2 regions of the Pelagibacterium flavum genome follow, and region 1 is predicted to be linked to the other one. Evidence: predicted binding sites of a transcription regulator. Region 1 holds the regulator's gene; the other holds the start of a gene.
The links. Region 1 encodes LexA, which represses DNA repair genes until DNA is damaged. Its sites were predicted from a motif close to TGTTCNNNNTGTGTTCNG; they were not measured.
Positions count from the first base shown of each region.

Region 2: a site for LexA is predicted at 2,286-2,303, ahead of ruvC (crossover junction endodeoxyribonuclease RuvC). Genes of this name have one in related genera too.

Region 1 is NZ_CP107716.1:2,202,078-2,206,547, reverse strand. Features, by position in the region: gene OF122_RS10995 (ComEC/Rec2 family competence protein) at 1-2,055, shown strand, start outside; gene lexA (transcriptional repressor LexA) at 2,049-2,756, opposite strand; gene OF122_RS10985 (Bug family tripartite tricarboxylate transporter substrate binding protein) at 2,889-3,983, opposite strand; gene OF122_RS10980 (response regulator transcription factor) at 4,198-4,470, shown strand, end outside.
Region 2 is NZ_CP107716.1:890,713-895,182, forward strand. Features, by position in the region: gene OF122_RS04465 (TIGR00282 family metallophosphoesterase) at 1-471, shown strand, start outside; gene OF122_RS04470 (YebC/PmpR family DNA-binding transcriptional regulator) at 547-1,293, shown strand; gene OF122_RS04475 (GGDEF domain-containing protein) at 1,339-2,160, opposite strand; gene ruvC (crossover junction endodeoxyribonuclease RuvC) at 2,345-2,848, shown strand; gene ruvA (Holliday junction branch migration protein RuvA) at 2,845-3,462, shown strand; gene ruvB (Holliday junction branch migration DNA helicase RuvB) at 3,504-4,470, shown strand, end outside.

The DNA.
Region 1 (4,470 bases):
GCGCGGGCAGCTGCTCTTTACGCCGGCTTGAGGGCGGCAATCGTCGATGCCGTGACCCAGCGTCGCAACTTCATTCTGTTCCCCTTTGCCATGATCGCCGGGCTCATTGCCTATCGGGTGCTTCCCGATGAGCCGGCCCTCACGTCCCTTGCAGTCCTGCTCGGTATTGCTCTCGTTGCCGCATGGACCGGCCGTGATCGTGCTCTTGTGCGCGAAACCGCCCTCCTTGCCGCCATGTTTGCTGTCGGAATGGTTCTTCTGCCCGTTCATGCCGCGCTTTTCGGTACGCCAATGCTCGAAGCGCCGCGCTACGGAACCTACACGGCGCGCATCGAAGCGGTCACTTATGACGATGGCAGCCAGCAACGCTGGATACTCTCCGATATTGCGGGCACCCCTGATTGGACGGTGCCCGAAATCCGCATGGCTCGCGTCACGGTACCGGGGTCATATACTGTCTCGCCCGGCGACACCCTCACCGCTCGCATCCGCTTCTATCCGGTTCCGCCGCCTGCCGTTCCCGGCGGCTACGACTCGCAGTTCATAAGTCATTTCGACGGCATTGGCGCCTACGGGACTGCGTTCGGCGACATCGAAATAGAACAAGGCGGAGAGGGTGGGCTCGCACGCATCGTCAAGGATGTCCGTGCCACGATCACCGCACGCATCGTCGCTCAATTGGGTGAAAGGATCGGCGGTATCGCCGCGGCGCTCGTGACCGGCGATCAGAGCCGGATCACCGAGGAGGACCGCGAACTGATGGCCTCGGCCGGCATTGCCCATGTCATCGCCATTTCCGGTCTGCACTTGACGCTGGTCGCTGGCACCATGTTTGCCTGCGTACGCTTCCTGCTCTCGCTGAGCCATGGCCTGGCCCAGCGCTTTCCCATCAAAAAGATCGCCGCTGGCGCCGGCATCGCCACAGCACTGGCTTATATGGTGATTTCGGGCATGGTCATTCCAGCGGTGCGCTCCACCATCATGCTGGCACTGATCTTTGCGGCCATAATTGCCGGCCGGCAGGCGCTGACCATGCGCAATGTCGCCATTGCCGGGCTCGCCATCATTGTGTTCGAGCCGACCAGCGTATTCCGGGCCTCTTTCCAGCTCTCTTTCGCCGCCGTCATTGCTCTGATCTCAGCTTTTGAACTGGCCCGTCGGCATCGGGAAGATCGGGAACACCCCCAGCGGGGCAGGGCGCTGGCCCTCATGCTCGACATCGCGACCACCAGTGTCATCGCCGGGCTGGCGACCCTGGTGTTCAGCGCATACCACTTTCAGCAGACCGCGCCTTTCGGTGTCCTGGGCAATCTCATGGTCATGCCGATCGTGACCTTTGTGATGATGCCCGCCGCGCTGCTCGGAACCCTGTTGCTCCCGATCGGCCTCGAAGCCCTGCCATATGCTGCGCTCGGCTGGAGTATCGAGGCAATGCTCTGGTGCGCTGGCTTCGTGCGCGATTTAAGCGGCGGCTTCGATCCCAGCCCCATCCTGTCGCCGCTCGCGCTCGGCGTGGCCCTGCTCGCCCTGGCCTGGCTGGCCTATTTCCGAACCCGCATGCGCGTCATTGGCCCGATTGCCGCCGTTCCGCTGATCGCCTTTTTCTGCCTTGAGCAGGCGCCCGACATCTTCATTGCCGATCAAAGTCAGGCACTGGCCGTCCGCAGCGGAGACCGCGTCGCCTTGATCGCCGGCCGCAACAACACCTTCGCCACAACAATCTGGTCGGAACGCTATATCACTGTGATCGAAGACGCTCATCCTGCCGCGGGATGCGATAGCCGTGGCTGCATACTGACAACCGAGGATGGCTACACAATCGCCCTGGTCAAATCCCGCGACGCCTTTGATGAAGATTGCCGCATCGCCGACATCGTCGTCACGCGTCTGACCGCGCCACCCCAATGCGCCGTGGCCGCTACACTGGTCATCAATGCGTCCGATCTTGCACGCCACGGCGCCCATATGATCGATTGGAATGGTCCCGATCTGCCACCCACGATCCGCACCGCCATCGACGGTCCCAGCCGCCGCTGGCGCATCCAGACTCAGTAGCGCCGCAGCAACCCCACGAGCCGCCCCTGAACCTTGACGCGGTCGGGGCCGAAAATGCGGGTCTCGTAAGCTGGGTTTGCCGCTTCGAGCGCCACCGCATTGCCCTTTTTGCGCAAACGCTTGAGGGTCGCTTCCTCGTCGTCCACCAGTGCCACCACGATCTCGCCATTGCCCGCCGCATCCTGCTTGCGGATCAAAACCGTATCGCCGTCGAAGATCCCGGCATCGATCATCGAATCCCCGCGCACTTCCAGCGCAAAATGCTCGCCGGAACCCAGCATTTCGGGCGGAACCGCGATGGAATGAGAATGGGTCTGGATCGCCTCGATCGGCACGCCCGCAGCAATGCGCCCCATCACCGGAATGGCAACAGATCCGCCATTGTCCTGCTTGGGTGCCATGGTCTTTGCCGGAACCTTGCCCAGCGTGCCCTCGATGACCGAAGGCTCGAACCGCGCCTTGCGTCCGCCGAGCGAAGGGTTCATTGAGTCCGGCAGCTTCACGACTTCGAGCGCCCGGGCCCGGTTCGGCAGCCTACGGATGAACCCGCGCTCCTCCAGCGCCGTGATCAGCCGGTGAATGCCCGATTTCGATTTCAGATCCAGCGCTTCCTTCATCTCGTCAAAAGAAGGCGGAATGCCGCTCTCTTTCATCCGCTCATGGATGAACATCAGAAGTTCGTGCTGTTTGCGCGTCAACATTGGCGGATCCCTCGGCGGCGTCGAATCGGAACAAATATTGAACTTTTATACATGTTCCGTAAATGTTCCGCAAGCTCCCACTGTAGAAAGCGGGAGGCAAGCCATATGCCGATTGATGAGTTGGGGCCGTTATTAGTCGCTTAATCGCACTGCATATTCGTTTGCGAGCATGTCCAATATGCGCTGGCGCGCCGTCGGATCAATCGTTGTTCCCTCGATGAACAACGCCTCGGCCGCGCGTCCCGTAACCTGTTCATAAGCCCCCAGAACGGCCCCGACATTGGCGCGATATTCGGGATCTTCAAATACATCACGCCATGCCTGCCGCCAGGTTTCGACAATCTCGGGCGGCGTGTTCTGGGGCAAGATCACCATTTTCTGCGCGGCAAATCCAGCAATATTGAACGCGCGATAAGCCTCGTAGTCCGCTCCCGAAGGGGGCGCCCCGTACAGCATTTCATAAACTTCCTCCACAATGGGAAGATCTGGAAATGTCGGGTCGCGTTGCATCTCACCATTCTCGTCAAGGACTCCCCAACTCATCAGCGGCACGGCCTCGCCGGCCTCGACCATGGGCAAGACATTGCGCAAGTAGGATGCGGTCGTTTGGTAATCGATGCTCACCTCGCCCCGTTCCATGGCGATCAGGCCATCGCCACGGCCCGTGTAGCCGAATACATAGCTGACATCGAGGCCAAGCAGCCGGAAGGCCAGCATGGGTACCAGGTCAAGCGACGTCGGCCCCTGACTGGCAAACACCAGGGTTTGATCCCGGAGCCTTTCGATTGTCGCCGGTCCGTCGACTCCTGTTTGAGGCGATACGTAGATCACGCCTCCGGTCGGGGCGACCATGGCAACTTCCCAGTCCTTGTAGTCGTACCGCACGCGCAGATCACCCAGCAGGTAAGGAAACTGCGTCGAGCCCGAAGTCCCCAGAACAGTCAGCCCATCCGGGCGGGCCTGGCTGGCGAAGGTGTTGGGGCCGCGCGTCCCGCCACCACCGGGTTCGTTGACGATTTCGATTTCCGGATTGCCGGGCAGGTGCCGCGACAGAAATGGCGCATTGAACCGCGCCCATGTGTCAGACCCTCCGCCTTGGCTGAAGGGAACGATCCATTCTATAGTTTTTCCCGCAAAACTGACCTGTCCAAGGGCTGGCGCTGCTGCCATCGCCAGCAGCCCGAGCCCGGCGCCAACGCTTCGTGCCCAACGCAGCAGTCCGTGCATGATCCTCCTCCAACGACTGGGCTGAACCGGTGACCCTCCCAGCGCGACCGGCCCGGCCAATGTCTAACCGCAGTTCCCTGCCGAGGCCACCCCTCACGGAAATTTGCTTGCCAGCCAAGCCCCTCCGGGGTCACATTGCCAGGAGCAGAATGGGGCATTCGCAATACGAGACCCCAAAGGAGACGATCACAGGACCCGGGGGAGGGACAAGCGCTTGCGCATCGTTCTGATCGAAGACAACACAATGCTGGCGCGTGCCGTCATTCAATCCCTGCAGGACGAGGGGCACGCCGTTGATTGGTTGGCAAATGGCGATGACGGTTCGCAGTTTCTGTCCACCGAGGGCGCCGATCTGGCCATTGTCGATATAAACCTGCCCAAACGCAGCGGCCTGGACGTCATTCGCATCCTCGGCACCGAGCGCAACGACATACCCGTGCTTGTCCTCACGGCCCGCGACAGTCTCCAGGACCGTATCGTGGGTCTC
Region 2 (4,470 bases), 1.3 Mb from region 1:
GCGCTGGGCCGGGTGTTCATGCCGCCGATGGACGATCCGTTCCGGGCCGTCGACAACGCCATCGCCCGCTGCCCCCTGGGCGAACAGGCGGATGCGATCGTCGTCGATTTTCACGCTGAAGCAACCTCGGAAATGCAGGGCATGGGCCATTATCTCGATGGCCGCGTTTCGCTGGTCGTGGGCACTCACACCCATATTCCGACATCCGATCACCGCATTCTGCGTGGCGGAACGGGTCTGATGAGCGATGCGGGCATGTGCGGGGATTATGACAGCGTGATCGGCATGGAACTCGAAGAACCGCTCAACCGGTTCGTTACCGGACTGGCCACGGCGCGGTTCACGCCGTCCGAGGGGGAAGCCACGCTGTGCGGGGTAGCAATCGAGACAGACAGGGCCTCGGGGCTGTGCACGCAAATCCAGCCCGTGCGTGTCGGTGGGTCGCTCTCGCAAGCGCTGCCCCAATTCTGAGGCTTTATTTCTCCAGATCGCTCCCCTATAACCCGCCAATCTCATTTTAACGACCAAACAGGGAACTGTCCGACCATGGCCGGCCATTCACAGTTCAAAAACATCATGCACCGCAAGGGCCGTCAGGACGCGGTGCGCTCGAAAATCTTCTCCAAGCTGGCGCGTGAGATCACCGTTGCCGCCAAGTCGGGCATGCCCGATCCGGCGATGAATCCGCGCCTGCGTCTGGCGGTCAACAACGCCAAGGCCCAGTCCATGCCCAAGGACAATATCGAACGCGCCATCAAGAAGGCGCAGGGCGGAGACGGGGACAATTACGAAGAAGTCCGCTACGAGGGCTACGGCCCCGGCGGCGTTGCCGTTATCGTCGAGGCGCTGACCGACAACCGCAACCGTACGGCGTCGAATGTGCGTGCCATCTTTTCAAAGGCCGGCGGCGCGATGGGGGAAACCGGCTCGGTTGCCTTCATGTTCGATCGGGTGGGGGAAATCTATTATCCCGCCAAGGTGGGCGATGCAGATACCGTCATGGAAGCGGCCATCGAGGCCGGGGCCGAGGACGTGCAGTCCGACGAAGAGGGCCACACGATTTATTGCGCCTTTGAAGATATCGGCGATGTCTCGACAGCACTCGAAGCAGCGCTCGGGGAGGCCGAAAGTGTCAAGGCGGTCTTCAAGCCGCAGACCAATACGCCCGTCGATGCTGACAAGGGCGCGAGCCTGATGCGCATGATCGACAATCTCGACGATGATGACGACGTCCAGAACGTCTATGCCAATTTCGAGATGAGCGACGAGGACATGGCCAAGCTTTCGGCCTGACCGGTGCATATGCTTTTTTAAGGGCGGCCTTGATGGCCGCCTTTTTCATGCGCTGCGCTTGATTTCATGACCGCGATAGACCAGCCCGGTCGACTCTTTTGTCGCGGCGGGTGCTTTGGGGCGCGGCAGCAGAACAACGAGACTGACGCCGTTACGCCCGGCCGCCTTGACCTTATAGAGTTGTTCGTCGGCGCTTCGGAAGATGTCGCCGAAATCGACCGGTTCGGCGGTAACGGCGCCGCCGATGCTTACGGAAAGAACGCAGGCGTTGTCGCCGGCGTCGAGTTCGATCATCCGAACCGACTGCCGGATGATCTCGGCGGTTCTGTTTGCCAGTTCGGCATCGGCAGCGGGCAGGAAGACCCCGAATTCCTCACCACCCAATCGCCCGATGATGTCGATGGGGCGGACCGAGGAGCGGATGGCCGCCACAATGAGCTTGAGCGCGGTATCGCCGCTGGCGTGGCCGAAGCGGTCGTTGATCGATTTGAAGTGGTCGGCATCTATGACCAGCAATGTGCCGCCGCCGGCCTGCTCGTCGCGCAGCGCACCGCTGACCGCGTCGACAAATGCGCCATGGTTGAAACAATTGGTCAGGCTGTCGCGCGCCGCTGCCGCTTCGAGCCGGTCATAGGCCATCTGCAGCTCGAACTGTCGCACCGACATGTAGAACACCATCGGGCCGCCCAGCGCGAGCGGTGCGACAATTGCGACTATCAACCCGATTTCGCCGATTCCCTGCGAGAACACTTCGAGAATTATGTAGCTCAGCGCCACCGAAATCAGGACTGCAACCACCATGTGACCGAGCGTGCGTCGAACGATGCCGGCCCAGGCCTGCCGGGGCAGTCTGAATTCGCGTGCCATGAATGTGTACCGAAAGTGTTTGCGTCCGGGGTAACCCTATCCGGTAAGGGATGAACACAATCTTGCCGGGAAGGGGAAAATTGGGCGTACGCCCCGGACTGTGAAGTCAGGGGAAAAATTGCCGATGTTTTTGGTTTGTTCACTTTGCGCTTGGTAGGCTGACGGGAACGGGCTAATTTGAGGCATGTTGAATATCGTGCGAATCATGGGGATCGATCCGGGGCTGCGGCGGACCGGCTGGGGCATCATCGAGGCCGAAGGAAACCGGCTGCGCTTTATCGCCTGCGGGGTTTTGACGCCGGCCGTCGACCAGGAGCTTTCCCTGCGCCTCGTCCATCTCCATGAGGGGCTGATGCGGCTGATCGCCGAACATCATCCGACAGAAGCGGCGGTGGAGGAAACCTTCGTCAACGCCGGCGCGCGCTCGACGCTGCTGCTCGGACAGGCGCGCGGCATTGCTGTCATGACGCCGGCTTCGATGGGGCTGCCCGTGGGCGAATATTCGGCCAACCTCGTAAAAAAGTCGGTGGTCGGGACCGGTCACGCGGAAAAAAAGCAGATCGAATTGATGGTCAAGACATTGATGCCTGCCGCCAATTTCAAATCGGCGGACGCAGCCGATGCGCTGGCGATCGCCATTTGCCATGCCCACCATCGTCAACACCGCAAACTGGCAAAGAGCGCATGATCGGCAAACTCAAGGGCATCATTGAAACGCTCGGGGATGACACCGCGCTGATCGACGTCAATGGCGTGTGTTACGAGGCCCATTGTTCGGGTCGCACCTTGCAGTCTTTGCCGCGCGTTGGTGAAGCGGCTGTGCTGTTTATCGAAATGATCGTGCGCGAGGACATGATCCGGCTCTACGGCTTTGCCACCGAGGGCGAAAAGAGCTGGTTTAGACTGTTGATGACCGTCCAGGGCGTGGGCTCACGCGTGGCACTGGGCATCCTTTCGATCCTTTCGCCTTCCGACCTCTCCTCGGCCATCGCGCTGCAGGACAAGGCCATGGTCGGTCGCGCGTCTGGGGTCGGCCCCAAGCTGGCCCAGCGCATCGTGTCCGAACTCAAGGGCAAGGTTCCCGCTGGCGTTTCCATCGACGCCGGAGCCATGGGCCTGCAGACCGCACTGGGAGAAGGCGTCGCCACGGGCAATGTGTCCGATGCGGTCTCGGCACTGGTCAATCTCGGCTACGGACAGGCGCAAGCCTCAAGCGCGCTGGCGCGGGTCGTGGCCAAAGAGGGCGAGGACACGCCCACCGAAAAGCTCATCCGGCTGGGCTTGCGGGAATTGAGTTCGTGAGGTCCGTTGCAATCGGGCGCCGGGGGCAATAGCAAACCAGTATGACCGATCTCACCAATGCTGCCGAAGGCCGCGACGACAGTCTCGATGTTTCCCTGCGCCCCTCGGGTTTTTCCGAGTTCATCGGGCAGGAGGCGGCGCGCGCCAATCTTCAGGTGTTTATCGAAGCGGCGCGGCAGCGCCAGGCGGCGCTCGATCATGTGTTGTTCGTCGGCCCGCCAGGGCTGGGCAAGACCACGCTCGCCCAGATCATTTCGCGCGAGCTTGGCGTGGGCTTTCGGGCCACGTCCGGCCCGGTCATCGCCAAGGCGGGGGATCTGGCCGCGCTTTTGACCAATCTCGAAGAGCGCGATGTGTTGTTCATCGACGAAATCCACCGTCTCAATCCGGCGGTCGAGGAAATTCTCTATCCCGCGATGGAGGATTTCCAGCTCGATCTGATTATCGGGGAGGGCCCGGTGGCGCGTTCGGTGCGCATCGATCTGGCCAAGTTCACCCTTGTGGGCGCCACCACCCGCGCCGGGTTGTTGACCACGCCTTTGCGCGATCGGTTCGGCATTCCGGTGCGATTGAACTTTTATACCCCTGAGGAACTGGTCCAGATCGTTGAGCGCGGCGCGCGGCTGATGGGCATGGCCATGACCTCGGACGGCGCTCTGGAAGTGGCGCGACGTTCGCGCGGCACACCGCGCATCGCGGGGCGGCTCTTGCGCCGGGTCACCGATTTCGCGCTTGTCGAAGGCGCTGCCGAGATCAACCGCAAAGTCGCCGACAAGGCGCTGTTGCGGCTCGATGTCGATGCCAGGGGACTCGACCAGCTCGATCGGCGCTATCTCAAGACCATTGCCGAATTTTATGGTGGGGGGCCGGTGGGCATCGAAACCATTTCCGCCGCGCTGTCCGAACCGCGCGATGCCATCGAGGAAATCGTTGAGCCTTATCTCATCCAGCAGGGGTTCATTCAGCGCACGCCGCGCGGACGGATGATGACGGCGCTGTCGTTCCAGC